Regions from separate parts of the Streptomyces sp. JK94 genome, predicted to be linked through region 1. Evidence: riboswitches for the same ligand, from Rfam matches in the RefSeq annotation. Region 1 holds a riboswitch; the other holds the start of a gene.
What was found. A riboswitch is a leader RNA that binds a small molecule or an ion and turns the genes downstream of it on or off. The one in region 1 is predicted to bind thiamine pyrophosphate.

Region 1 (7,065 bases):
CCGCGAAGTAGGGCCCGAAGTCCCAGGTCCGCGAGCACAGGGAGGCGCCCTGGCCGGCGGTCGACTCCAGCAGCAGGTACGGGTCGTCCTCGTGGGTGAGTTCGTCGAGCAGCGGCAGCAGGTGCTCCCGGACCTGCCTCAGCGCCACCGAACGGTCCCGCCCGCCGGTCGCGCTGCCGGTGTGCACGACCACGCCGAGCGCCCCGATCGCCCGCCCGCGCCGCAGCGAGTGGCGCAGGGACTCCACCGACCGCTCCACCGTGGCCCCGGTGTGCGAGCCGAAGTTGATCAGGTACGGCGCGTGCACGTACGCGGGGACCGCCCCCGCCGCGCAGGCCTCCCGGAACGCCTCGTCCTGCTTCGGGTTGCCGGCCGGAGTGGCCCAGCCGCGCGGATTGGCGACGAAGACCTGCACGGCCTCCGCCTTCAGCTCACGGGCGTAGGACAGGCCCACGGAGTGCAGGCCGCCGGCCACGGGGACGTGACCGCCGACGGGGTTGCGGGGCGGCGCGGGGGAGGGGGCGGACTGTTGACTCTTCACCCGTCCAGGGTGTCATGCCAGGTCGGGCCCCCGGGCCGTGAGAGCCGTCACCTGATGGTGATCTTGATGGTGGAGCCCTTGGGGGCCGTGTCCCCACCGTCGACGGACTGGTCCTTCACGGTGTCGCCGAACAGCCCGAGCAGGCCCCGGTCCTCGTCCACGTCGAAGCCGGCGTCCTTCAGCTTCCGCTTGGCGTCGTCCACGCTGTCGCCGACCACGTCCGGCACCTCGATCATCTCGGGCCCCTTGGACACCGTGAGCGTCACCGTGTCGCCCTCGGCCGCCCGACTGCCCGGGTCCGGCGTCTGCCGGGCGACCCGGCCCTTGTCGTACTCGGAGTTCACCTGCGCGGTGGCGACCTTCACCTTCAGACCGGCTTCCGTCAGCTCGGCCCTCGCGTCGGCCAGGTCGTCACCGGCGACGTCCGGAACGTCGACGGGGCTGCCCTTGCTGACCTCCAGGGCGACCGCCGAACCCGCGCGCACCGTGGTGCCCGTCGCCGGCTTCGTGGAGATCACGAAGCCCTTGGGCACCTCTTCGCTGAAGGCCCGGGTCACCATGCCCGGCTCCAGCCCCTCGTCCTTCAGCAGGGTCCGCGCCCGGTCCAGCTTGTAACCCTGCAGGTCCGGCAGTTTCACGGTGTCGGGACCGTCGGAGACCGTGAACGACACGGAGTCGTTCTTGCGGATGCGGGTGCCCGCGCCGGGGTCGGTGCTGATGACCTTGCCGCGCTCCACGGTGTCGCTGTAGGCGTGCCGGACCGTGCCGACGTCCAGGCCGGAGTCCGCCAGCCGGTCCCGGGCCTGTGCCTCGGTCCTGGACAGCAGCGGCGGCACCTTGGTGAACTGGCCGGAGTTGATGTACCAGAAGCCCGTGCCGCCACCGAGCACCAGCAGGACGGCCACGACGATCGCGAGCGGGCCGCGCCGCAGCTCCGGCCGGCGCCGCCGGGGCGGCACCGGCGGGGGAGCGGCCAGCCGGCTGGTGCGGTGGACTCCGTCCGGGGGGTGCGGGCTGGCCGTGTCTCCGTCCTCGTCGAGGGGCAGCGGCCGGGACGGGTGTCCCTCCGCGCGCGCGAAGCCGGGCGCCGGGGTGGTCAGCGCGCGGGGGATCACGCTCGTGCGGTCCTCGGCGTTGTCGTGCTCCGTGCCGAGCGCCTGCGGCGGCACCGCGTCCAGCTGGTCCGCGCTCAGCGTCCCCCGCGCCCGGCGGGCCAGGGCGAGCAGCGCCACGGCGTCGTGCGGACGGATCCCGGGGTTGCGCGCGGTCGCCGAGGCGACCAGCTCGTCCAGCTCGTACGCCATCTCCGGCACGGCGGCCGACGGCGGCGGCACGTCCTCGTGGAGGTGCTTGTAGAGCACCTGGGCCGGGGAGTCGCCCTCGTGCGGCTTGCCGCCGGTCAGCATCTCGTACAGCACGACACCGCACGCGTACACGTCGACCCGGGGATCGGCCGTGCCGTGCTCGATCTGCTCGGGCGCCAGGTAGGATACGGTTCCGAGGACGGAACCGGTGGTGCTGGTGACGGTGTCCACGGCCCGGACCAGTCCGAAGTCGGCCACCTTGACCCGGCCGTCGTCCCCTATCAGGACGTTCTCCGGCTTCATGTCCCGGTGCACGAACCCGGCCCGGTGCGCGGCGCCGAGCGCGGCCAGCACCGGCTCCAGGATGTCCAGCGCGGCCCGCGGCCGGAGCGCCCCGCGCTCGCGCAGCACGTCGCGCAGGGTGCAGCCGGCGATGTACTCCATCGCCAGGTAGACGTACGCCCCCTCGGCCCCCTGGTCGAAGACCTGCACGACGTTGGGGTGGTCGAGCCGGGCCACCGACTTCGCCTCGCGGATGAACCGCTCCACGAAGGTGGCGTCGGTCGCGAGCGCCGGGTGCATCACCTTCAGCGCGAGCACGCGGTCCAGGCGGGTGTCCACGGCCCGGTAGACCGTGGCCATCCCGCCGACCGCGATCCGCGCCTCGACGCGGTACCGGCCGTCGAGCACCTGCCCGACGAGGGGGTCCTGAAGGGTCGTGTCCACGCAGGTGAGTGTACGAGCCACCACGGACACCCCGCGTCGTCGTCCGCGAACGGGGGCGGTACTGCAGCGCACCTGTGACGCTTCCCACGCGCGGCGGCCGTCCGCCGCGCGACCCCGTGCGCGGAGCAGCGGGACGGCTCGCGGGTCACCGGGGGGTGGGGCGGCGCGGGGTCACCGGGGAGCGGGGCGCGCGCGGGGTCACCGGAAAGCGGGCCGCTCCGGGTCGAGTGCCGCCAGGCCCTCCGCGGGTGAGGACGCCGACGCGAAGTGCCGCCGCGGAATCCGCCCCGCCAGCCGGGCCAGCCGCCCCGCCTCCACCGCGGAGCGCATCGCGGCGGCCATCAGCACCGGCTCCTGCGCCCGCGTCACCGCCGACGCCAGCATCACCCCCGCGCACCCCAGCTCCATCGCCAGCGCCACGTCCGACGCCGTACCGGCCCCCGCGTCCAGGATCACGGGCACGCGCGCGTGCTCCACGATCAGCTCGAAGTTGTGCGGGTTGCGGATGCCGAGCCCGGACCCGATCGGCGAGCCGAGCGGCATGATCGCGGCGCAGCCGACGTCCTCCAGCTTCCGCGCGAGGACCGGGTCGTCGTTGGTGTACGGCAGTACCGTGAACCCGTCGTCGACCAGCGTCTCCGCCGCGTCCAGCAGCTCGATCGGGTCCGGCAGCAGGGTGCGCTCGTCGGCGATGACCTCCAGCTTGACCAGGTCCGTGCCGAGCGCCTCGCGCGCCAGACGGGCGGTGAGGACGGCCTCCCCGGCGGTGAAGCAGCCCGCCGTGTTGGGCAGCACCCGGATGCCGAGCTTCTCCAGCACCGACAGCACGGACCCGTGCACCGAGGCGTTCACCCGCCGCATCGCGACGGTCGTCAGCTCCGTCCCGGAGGCCACGAGCGCGCGCTCCAGCACGTCGAGGCTGGGCGCCCCGCCCGTGCCCATGATCAGGCGGGACGCGTACGACGTTCCGCCGAGGAGGAAGGGGTCGTCGGCCATGGTCAGCCTCCTTGGACAGCGGTGAGGACCTCGACGCGGTCGCCGTCGGCCAGCACGGTGGCGGACCACCGCGCGCGCGGGACGACGGTTTCGTTCAGGGCGGCGGCGACCCCGGACGGCGCCGCGGTGAGCGCGCCCACCAGGGTGTCCAGGGCGGTTCCGGGAGCCACCTCGCGCGGCTCACCGTTGACGCGGACGTTCATGCGGGCTGCTCCGAGTGTGCGGGGGCGGCGCTGAAACGCCGCGGGGTGAAGGGGCGGGCCTCGGCCGGAAGCTCTCCGGTGGTCAGGACGTGCGCCATGGCGTCGCCGGTCACCGGGGTGAGCAGCACGCCGTTGCGGTAGTGCCCGGTGGCCAGCAGCAACCCCTCCAGCTCGGTCGGGCCGAGCAGCGGGGCGTTGTCCGGGGAGCCCGGCCGCAGTCCCGCCCGGGTCTCCGTCAGGGGCAGCTCGGTGATGCCGGGGACCAGCTCGTGGGCGTCGCGCAGCAGCTCGTAGACGCCGCCCGCGGTCACCGTCGTGTCCCAGCCCAGCTCCTCGCTGGTGGCGCCGACGACCAGCTCGCCGCTCTCCCGCGGCACCAGGTAGAGCGGGTTGCCGCGCACCACGGCCCGCACGGTCCGGTTCAGCAGGGGCCCGTGCGCCACCGGCATCGCCAGCCGCAGCACCTGCCCCTTCACGGGCCGCACCGGCGGCAGCACGTCGTCCGGCACTCCCGCGAGCCGTCCACTCAGGCTGCCCCCGGCCAGTACCACCTGCCCGGCCTGCCACGCCGTGCCGTCGGCCGCGACCACCCCCGTGGCCCGCCCACCGCGCCCGACGGTGAGCCGCTCGGCCCACACCCGGTGGAACACCACGCCCGCGCGTGCGCAGGCGGCCACGAGCGCGCCGGCGAGGCGCCGGGGGTCGACCTGATGGTCGCCGTCCACCCGGAGCCCCCCGCGCACGCCCGGCGCGAGCATCGGCTCCAGACGGCGGCACTCGCGCCCCGACAGCCACTCGGACTCCAGCCCCGAGCGCTGCTGGAGCGCGTGCAGGTCCCTGAGGTGGGCGCGGTCGTCGGCGTCCAGTGCCACGGCGAGGGTGCCGCATCGGCGGTAACCGAGGTCGTGGCCCGTGCAGTCGGCCAGCTCGGCCGCGAAATCCGGATAACGGCTCGCCGAGGCGAGGTTCAGGGCGAGCAGCGTCTGCTCCCCGTAGTGCAGCTCCGTGACGGCGGCCAGCATGCCGGCCGCCACCTGGGCGGCCCCACCGCCCGGCTCGGGGTCCACGAGCGCCGTGACGAGCCCGCGCTGCGCGGCCCGCCACGCCGTGACCAGGCCGATGACCCCACCGCCCACGACCAGGACGTCCGGCGTGCGCGACGCCGCCGGCGAGCCGGGTGCGGTGGATGCGGCGGAGGCCGCCGACGTGGTGGGTGCGGCCGATGCGGCAGCGGTGTCAGGAGTCGATGGTGACGACATGGGCGTCCAGCCCCTCCCTTCGCCGGCATGACCCGGATCAGGTTCGTACGGTCGGAGGCCGCCAGCCTCCCTCTCAGCCCGGTGCGTCCGGGCTCCCGCGAGTGCTTTACGTTGGCCACCCTAGCCCGCAGCGCATCGCACTCGTAAGGGAGCCTCCCACCGTGGCGCGTTCACTCGACGGTCTCGTCCTCTCGCCTGTCGCCGACCAGGCGCCCGGCCAGGTGGGTACGCGCACCCGGTTCGCCTACCACGAGCGGGACGGCGCCGTGTGGGCCGAGTACGAGGGCGGTGACGTGGTCCGCGGCCGTCTGGTGGGCACCCGGGAGGGAGACCGGCTCGACTTTCGGTACGTGCAGCTCAAAACGGACGGCAGCACGTCCTCGGGGCACTGCGTGTCGACCGTCGTCGACCTGCCGGACGGGCGGGTGCGCCTGGACGAGACCTGGGAGTGGGAGTCGCAGCGGGGCAGCGGGACGAGCGTTGTGGAGCAGGTCACTGCGCACGGGCACTGACTGACGGGCCGTCAGCTGTCTAAGGTGATCAGGTGAGCGAGCAGACGCAGGAGCAGACCCGGCCACGCGCGGCGGACACGGCGCGCCGCGTGGTCGTCGTGGGCGCGGGCATGGCGGGCGTGCAGACCGCGGTCGCCCTGCGGGAGCAGGGCTTCACCGGCACCGTGACACTGATCGGCGCGGAACCGCACCAGCCGTACGACCGCCCCCCGCTCTCCAAGGCCGTCCTGCTCGGCACCGCCGAGGGCTCCGCCTTCGACGTCGACTTCGAGGCGCTCGGCATCACCCTGCGCCTGGGCTGCGAAGCCCTGGGCGTGCGTCCCGGCGCACACGCCCTCGACACCTCCGCGGGACCCGTGCCGTACGACGCCCTGGTCCTCGCGACCGGCGCCGAGCCGATCCGGCTCCCCGGCACCGAGGGCGTACCGGGCGTGCACCTGCTGCGCACCCTGGACGACGCCAGACGGCTGCGCCCGGTGCTCGCCCGGCAGCACGACATCGTGGTCGTCGGCGCCGGCTGGATCGGCGCGGAGTTCACCACCGCCGCGCTCGAGGCGGGCTGCGCGGTGACCGTCGTGGAGGCCGCCGGCCGGCCCCTCGCCGGCGCGCTGCCCGCCGAGGTGGCCGCGCCGATGAGCGCCTGGTACGCCGACGCGGGCGCGGTACTGCGCACGCACGCACGCGTGGAGCGCGTCGAGCCCGCCGCACCGGGAGGGCCCGGCCACGTGGTCCTCGACGACGGTTCGCGGCTGCCCGCCGGCGCGGTCGTCGTCGGCATCGGGGCCCGGCCGGCCACCGCGTGGCTCGCCGGCTCGGGGATCGACCTCGGCGCGCACGGCGACGTCCTGGCCGACGACCGCCTGCGCACCTCCGTGCCCGGCGTCCACGCGGTCGGCGACTGCGCGTCCTTCCCCTCCGGCCGCTACGGGCAGCGGCTGATGGTGCACCACTGGGACAACGCCCTCCAGGGCCCGCGCACGGTCGCCGCCGACATCGTCGGAGCCCGCGCCGACGAGGCTCCCGGGGCCTACGATCCGGTGCCGTACTTCTGGTCCGAGCAGTTCGGCCGCTTCGTCCAGTACGCCGGTCACCACACGGCCTCCGACACCACCCTGTGGCGCGGTGACCCCTCGGGGCCCGCCTGGACGGTCTGCTGGCTGCGCGAGGACCGTCTGGTCGCCCTGCTGGCGGTGGGCCGCCCCCGGGACCTGGCGCAGGGCAGACGCCTGATCCAGGCGGGCGCCACGATGAACCCGCGGCTGCTCGCGGACCCGGCGAGGCCCCTGAAAGCGGCGACGGCGTAGTCCCTCCGCGTCCTCCCGCCCCGCCGCGGCCCCGTGCCGGACGGGTCCGGCTTCCGACTGTCGGTGCAAGATGGCAGGCTGGAGGCGTGACCGAGATTGACGCAAAGATCGATGCTCTCGTGCCTGCCTGGCTCACCGTCCCCGACATCGCCGAGATGCTCGGCGTCGAGGTGACCCGCGTGCGCCAGCTGATCAAGGAGGGCCAGCTCATCGCCGTACG
Region 2 (7,065 bases), on a different contig from region 1:
CCGCAGGGCCGTCTCCCGCCGCCGTACCGTCCAGGCGTGCACGGCGAGGACGGCGGCGACCGCCGCGAACTGGATGATCGTCAGTACGGCGGCCGTGGACAGGTCGAAGAGCTGCGAGGTCTGCCGGTAGATCTCCACCTCCAGGGTGGAGAAGGTGGGCCCGCCGAGGATCTGGACGACGCCGAAGGAGGTGAAGGTGAACAGGAACACCATCAGCGCGGCGGCGGCCACGGCGGGCGCGAGCGCCGGCAGCGCGACCGTCCGCCAGGCGGTGAGGCGGGACGCGCCGAGCATCCGTGCCGCCTCCTCCTGCCGCGGGTCGAGCTGCGACCACAGACCGCCGACGGTGCGTACGACGACCGCGTAGTTGAAGAAGACGTGCGCGAGCAGGATCGCCCACACGGTGGTGTCCAGCCGCAGGCCCCACAGCTCGTCGAGCAGCCCGCCCCGGCCGACCAGCGCCAGGAACGCCGTGCCGACGACGACCGTCGGCAGCACGAAGGGCACGGTCACCACGGCCCGCAGGAACTGCTTGCCGGGGAAGTCGAGGCGGGCGAAGACGTACGCGCCGGGCAGGGCGATCAGCAGGGTGAGCGCGGTGGAGGCCAGTGCCTGCCAGGTGGTGAACCACAGCACGTGCCGCACGTCGGGCTGCGCGAGCACGTCCACGAGCCGCCCGAACCGCCAGGACCCGTCGATCTCCAGCCCGCGCGCGACGATCGCGGCGACGGGGTAGGCGAAGAAGAGCGCGAAGAACGCGACGGGCACGGTCATCAGGGCGAGTCGCGCCGCGCCCCCGCGCGACGCCCTCGCCCTGCCGGCCGCCTCGCTCACTTCAGTACGAGCGAGGTCCACGACTTGACCCACTGGTCGCGGTGGGCGGCGATCTTCGCCGCGTCCATGGTCTCGGGGTCCTCGGCCTGCGGACCGAACTTCCGGAACGCCTCGGGGATCCGCGCGCCCTCGCGCACCGGGTAGACGAACATGTTCAGCGGCATGTCGTCCTGGAACCGCTTGCTGATGAGGAAGTCCAGGAGCGCCTTGCCGCCCTCCGGGTTCCCGGCGTTGCTCAGCAGACCGGCGTACTCGACCTGGCGGAAGCAGGTGCCCCGGGCCACGCCCGTCGGCGCGGTGGCCGGCTGCGGGTCGGCGTAGATCACCTCGGCGGGCGGGGACGAGGCGTAGGAGACGACGAGCGGACGGTCGCCCTTGGCCTTCCTGCCGCCGGACGAGCCGGAGAACTCCTCGTTGTACGCCTGCTCCCAGCTGTCGACGACCTTGACGCCGTTCGCCTCCAGCTTCTTCCAGTAGTCCTGCCAGCCGTCGTCGCCGTACCTCGCGGCGGTGCCGAGCAGGAAGCCGAGGCCGGGCGAAGAACTGCCCGCGTTCTCGGTGACGAGGAGGTTCCTGTACGCGGGCTCGGTCAGGTCGTCGAAGGAGTCCGGCGGGGTCAGCCCGCGCTCGCTGAAGTACGCCTTGTCGTAGTTCACGCAGACGTCACCGGTGTCGACGGGGGTGACCCGGTGCTCGTCCTGGTCGGCCCGGTACTCGGGGAGGACCAGGTCGGAGCCCTTCGCCTCGTAGGGCTGGAAGATCCCGTTGTCGAGCGCGCGGGAGAGCAGGGTGTTGTCGACACCGAAGAGGACGTCGCCCTGGGGGTTGTCCTTGGTGAGCACGGCCTTGTTGACGGCCTGCCCGGCGTCGCCGTCCTTCAGCACCCTGACCTGGTAGCCGGAACTCTTCTCGAAGGCGGCGACGACCTCCTCGGACGCGGCCCACGAGTCGTGGCTGACGAGGGTGACGGTTCTGGAGTCGCCGGAACCCCCTGCGTCGCCGTCGGACGATCCGCACGCGGTCAGGCCGCCGGCCAGGCCGAGTCCGAGGGCCAGGGCGGTGGCCTTCCTGGTGATGCTCATTGCATTCCTCCTGGGTGACCAGGAGAAGACGCGGCCCCGCCCGGAACCCCTGGCGAGGGTCCCGGGCAGGGCGCAACAGCTCGAGTGGTGACCGATCTCCCTACCCAGAATGACCTGGGCCAGGTTCGGAGGGTCTGCGGCCCGGTGCCGCACTCTCAGCGCTGTGGCGCTCCCCTGTCGGAATATGAAGATGTACTTCCGTGTGAAGTCGCCGTACGACGGTGTACGACGCCGGTCAGGTTACCGCTCGCCGGCGGCGAGCTGACCACACGCCCCGTCGATCTCCTGGCCACGGGTGTCCCGGATCGTCACCGGCACACCGTGCGCCGCGATCGCCTCCACGAACGCCTTCTCGTCCTCGGGCCGCGAGGCGGTCCACTTCGAGCCGGGCGTGGGGTTGAGCGGGATGAGGTTGACGTGCACGGGCCTGCCCTTGAGCAGCCGCCCGAGCCGGTCACCGCGCCAGGCCTGGTCGTTGATGTCCCGGATCAGCGCGTACTCGATCGACAGCCGGCGCCCCGACCGCTCCGCGTACGCGAACCCGGCGTCCAGCACCTCGCGCACCTTCCACCGCGTGTTGACCGGGACGAGGGTGTCGCGCAGCTCGTCGTCCGGCGCGTGCAGGGAGACGGCGAGACGGCACTTGAAGCCCTCGTCGGCGAAACGGTGGATCGCCGGGACGAGGCCGACCGTGGAGACGGTGATGCCGCGCTGGGACAGGCCCAGTCCGTCGGGCTCGGGATCGGTGAGCCGGCGGATGGAGCCGACGACGCGGTTGTAGTTGGCGAGGGGCTCGCCCATGCCCATGAACACGATGTTGCTGAGCCGGGCCGGTCCCCCGGGGACCTCCCCGTCCCTGAGCGCCCGCATCCCGTCCACGATCTGGTGCACGATCTCGGCGGTGGACAGGTTCCGGTCCAGGCCCGCCTGCCCCGTGGCGCAGAACGGGCAGTTCATGCCGCAGCCCGCCTGGGAGCTGATGCACATGGTCACCCGGTCCGGGTAGCGCATGAGGACCGACTCGACGAGCGTCCCGTCGAACAGCTTCCACAGCGTCTTGCGCGTGGTGCCCTGGTCGGTCGACAGATGCCGGACGACCGACATCAGCTCGGGCAGCAGCGCCTCCTGGAGCCCGCGGCGCGAACCGGCCGGGATGTCCGTCCACTGCTCGGGGGCGTGCGCGTACCGCGCGAAGTAGTGCTGCGAGAGCTGCTTGGCACGGAACGGCTTCTCGCCGATCGCGGCGACGGCCTCCTTCCGCTCGGCGGGCGTGAGGTCGGCGAGGTGCCGCGGCGGCTTCTTGACTCCGCGCGGGGCGACGAATGTGAGTTCTCCGGGCTTAGGCATGACTCAACCAGTGTCGCAGATCGTCTCCGGGGCGTTTCACGCCGACGGGAGCGGGACGCGTCTCACGGCGTGATGCCGTCCAGGAGGTTCAGGACGGCCCGGACGAGCCGGCTCCTGCGGCGGTGTGCGGGGGCGCAGTACTGGCGTCTTCTCCAGCGCCGCGGCCGGGTCACCGGCGCTCCGCACCAGTCGCACGTGCGCGTCCTGTTCCGCCGTACCCCGAACATGGTTCCCCCTGCCCCCGGAGACGGCCGGTGCCCGCCGTCCCGGGGGACGGCGGGCACCGGCCGCCGGAAAGACGAGCGGTCCGTCAGCCGGACCCGACGAAGATCACCAGCAGCAGCCACACCACCGGCGCCGTCGGCAGCAGCGAGTCCAGGCGGTCCATGATGCCGCCGTGGCCCGGAAGCAGCGTGCCCATGTCCTTGATGCCGAGGTCCCGCTTGATCATGGACTCGCCGAGGTCGCCCAGCGTGGCGCTGACGGCGACCGCGAGGCCGAGCAGCAGGCCCTGCCACCAGGCGCCGCCGTCGATCAGGAACTGCATGCACAGCGCGCCCGCCACCATCGCGAACGCCACCGCCCCCAGCAGGCCCTCGCGGGTCTTGCCGGGGCTGATGCGCGGGGCGAGCTTGGTCCGGCCGAACCGCCAGCCGACCGCGTAGGCGCCGGTGTCGCTGACGACCGTCAGCAGCAGGAAGACCAGGACACGCCACGCGCCGTCGTCCGCCATCAGCATCATCGCGACGAAGGTGGCCAGGAACGGCACGTAGAACGCCGCGAACAGGCCCGCCGTGACGTCCCTGAGATATCCCTCCGGCGGCTCGGTCATCCGCCACATCAGCACCGCGAGCGCCGTGAGAGCCATGGCGACCCACGCACCCTCGGAACCCCGTACATACCCGGCGACCACCATCGCCGCGCCGCCGATCGCCAGCGGCACGAGGGGCGCCTTGATGCCCTTGCGCTCCTCCAGCCGCTTGGTCAGCTCCCACAGGCCCACCACGACGGCGACCGCGACCACGCCGACGAAGACGGCCTTGACGACGAACAGCGACGCGATGATGACCACGCCGAGCCCGACACCAACCCCTATGGCGGCACCCAGGTCACGCCCCGCGGTCTTCTTCTGCGGCTGAGGCTGCGCCGGCTGGGGGGCGTCGGGCATGGGCTCCGGATTCTGCGGCACCGCCCCGTACGGCTGCGCCGACGGGTTCTCGTCGCGGTGGGTGCTGCCGCGATACGGCTCGTCGCGGAACGGCTCGTCCCGGAACAGGGGACCGCTCAGCCGAGCGGCCCCCCGGTCGTCATCCTGGTCTCCGCCGTGTTCGGGTACGTCGGGCACGATGGGCATGGGGCGAGTCTGCTGCGCGTGGTGCGCATCGTACGCGGGACCCGCCGGGGCAGCGCCCTGGACAGGTCCCTGGTCGGACGGCCCCCAGTACCCGGCTTGTGGCGGCGCTCCCCAGGAAGAGTCGTTCATCAGACCTCGAGCAGCTCCGCTTCCTTGTGCTTCAGGAGCTCGTCCACCTGGGCGACGTACTTGGCGGTGGTGTCGTCGAGCTCCTTCTCGGCACGACGGCCCTCGTCCTCGCCGACCTCGCCGTCCTTGACCATCTTGTCGATGGCGTCCTTGGCCTTGCGGCGCACGGAGCGGATCGAGACCTTGGCGTCCTCGCCCTTGCTCTTGGCGACCTTGATGTAGTCGCGGCGGCGCTCCTCGGTGAGCTCGGGGAACACCACCCGGATGATGTTGCCGTCGTTGCTGGGGTTGACGCCCAGGTCGGAGTCGCGGATCGCCTGTTCGATGTTGCGCAGGGCGCTCTTGTCGAAGGGGGTCACCACGGCCATGCGCGGCTCGGGCACGGAGAACGAGGCCAGCTGGTTGATCGGCGTCAGCGCGCCGTAGTAGTCGGCCACGATCTTGTTGAACATCGCCGGGTGCGCACGGCCGGTGCGGATCGCGGCGAAGTCCTCCTTGGCGACCACGACGGCCTTCTCCATCTTCTCCTCGGCCTCGAGGAGGGTCTCTTCGATCACCACTTGCTCCTGCGTGTCTTGAGTAGGCCCGGCTGCGGTTCCCTGTCGGGGCGGCGGCCGGCTGCGTCGCGTTCTTCCTGCACGGTTCCCGACCGGCGGGACATTGTCCATCCCCCGGCCCGGTCCCGTCCCGTCCGTCCCCCGGACAGGTGGCGTCCGCGGACAGGGGGTGCTTCTCCGGTCAGTCCCGGTTGCCTTGGTCACCCACAAGCGTGCCGATCTTCTCACCCTTGACGGCGCGGGCGATATTGCCCTCCTTCAGCAGCTCGAAGACCACGATCGGGAGGCTGTTGTCGCGGCAGAGCGTGACGGCCGTCGCGTCGGCGACCTTCAGGTCACGGGTGATGACCTCGCCGTACCCGAGCGCGTCGAACTTCACGGCGTCCGGGTTGGTCTTCGGGTCGGAGTCGTAGACCCCGTCCACGCCGTTCTTGCCCATGAGCAGTGCCTCGGCGTCGATCTCGAGGGCGCGCTGGGCGGCCGTGGTGTCGGTCGAGAAGTAGGGCATGCCCATGCCAGCGCCGAAGATGACCACGCGGCCCTTCTCCAGGTGGCGCACGGCGCGCAGCGGGATGTAGGGCTCGGCGACCTGGCCCATGGTGATGGCGGTCTGCACGCGGCAGTCGACGCCCTCCTTCTCCAGGAAGTCCTGGAGGGCCAGGCAGTTCATCACGGTGCCGAGCATGCCCATGTAGTCGGAACGGGCGCGGTCCATGCCACGCACCTGCAGCTCGGCGCCGCGGAAGAAGTTGCCGCCGCCGATGACGATCGCGATCTGCGCGCCGTCCCGGACGACGGCCGCGATCTCACGGGCGATGGCGTGCACCACGTCGGGGTCGACGCCCAGGCCACCACCGCCGGAGAACGCCTCTCCGGACAGCTTCAGCATGAAGCGGCCGCGTACTTTGCCGTCGTCGCTCTTCTCGGCCTTGGTGGTCATGGAGATCTCGCCTCTTTTACGTGGGTCACACACACGAAGAAGGCCACTGCCGGTGGGGGCGTGATTCGCATCCCGTACGCGGCAATGGCCTCCTCGTCAGATCTGCTGTCGTCCGCCGCCACGCGCGCGTGCGCCAGGGCATGCGCGAACGGCGCCGACGGCTGCTGCCGACCCTACCGGGGTCGAGCGTCCGTCGCGGTACGGACTCAGATGCCGACCTTGATGCGCGAGAAGCGCTTCAGGGCGACACCGGCCTCGTCCAGCACCTTCTGGACGGACTTCTTGTTGTCCAGGGCGTAGGGCTGGCCGAGCAGGGTGGCGTCCTTGAAGAAGCCGTTGAGGCGACCCTCGACGATCTTCGGCAGGGCGGCCTCGGGCTTGCCCTCGGCGCGGGTGGTCTCCTCGGCGACGCGGCGCTCGGACTCGACGACCTCGGCCGGCACGTCCTCCTTGGAGAGGTACTTCGGCGCGAAGGCGGCGATGTGCTGGGCGACGCCCTTGGCGAGCTCGGCGTTCGGCTTGTCCAGCTCGACGAGGACACCGATCTGCGGGGGCAGGTCGGGCATCGTGCGGTGCATGTACGCGGTCACGAAGCCGCCGGAGAACTGCGCGAAGCGGTCCAGGACGATCTTCTCGCCGAGGTTGGCGTTGGCCTCGTCCACGAAGGCCTGCACAGTCTTGCCGGGCTCGATCTCGGAGGCGAGCAGCGCCTCGATGTCGGCCGGGGAGGCCTTGGCGACGTGCTCGGCGATGGCCGTGGCGACGTTCTGGAACTTGTCGCCCTTGGCGACGAAGTCCGTCTCGCACTTCAGCTCGACGAGG

Region 2: linked by a shared signal. The riboswitch ahead of ACVV2G_RS19675 (thiamine ABC transporter substrate-binding protein) and the one ahead of thiO (glycine oxidase ThiO) in region 1 are both predicted to bind thiamine pyrophosphate.

The regions. Positions count from the first base shown of each region.
Region 1 is NZ_JBSICH010000001.1:461,467-468,531, forward strand. Features, by position in the region: gene ACVV2G_RS02190 (deoxyribonuclease IV) at 1-541, opposite strand, end outside; gene pknB (Stk1 family PASTA domain-containing Ser/Thr kinase) at 589-2,571, opposite strand; gene ACVV2G_RS02200 (thiazole synthase) at 2,770-3,567, opposite strand; gene thiS (sulfur carrier protein ThiS) at 3,570-3,770, opposite strand; gene thiO (glycine oxidase ThiO) at 3,767-5,029, opposite strand; TPP riboswitch at 5,027-5,138, opposite strand; gene ACVV2G_RS02215 (avidin-fold protein) at 5,191-5,541, shown strand; gene ACVV2G_RS02220 (NAD(P)/FAD-dependent oxidoreductase) at 5,631-6,845, shown strand; gene ACVV2G_RS02225 (Rv2175c family DNA-binding protein) at 6,932-7,065, shown strand, end outside.
Region 2 is NZ_JBSICH010000020.1:108,317-115,381, forward strand. Features, by position in the region: gene ACVV2G_RS19670 (ABC transporter permease) at 1-774, opposite strand, end outside; gene ACVV2G_RS19675 (thiamine ABC transporter substrate-binding protein) at 831-1,916, opposite strand; TPP riboswitch at 1,996-2,102, opposite strand; gene rlmN (dual-specificity RNA methyltransferase RlmN) at 2,157-3,263, opposite strand; gene ACVV2G_RS19685 (phosphatidate cytidylyltransferase) at 3,574-4,746, opposite strand; gene frr (ribosome recycling factor) at 4,746-5,303, opposite strand; gene pyrH (UMP kinase) at 5,485-6,243, opposite strand; gene tsf (translation elongation factor Ts) at 6,450-7,065, opposite strand, start outside.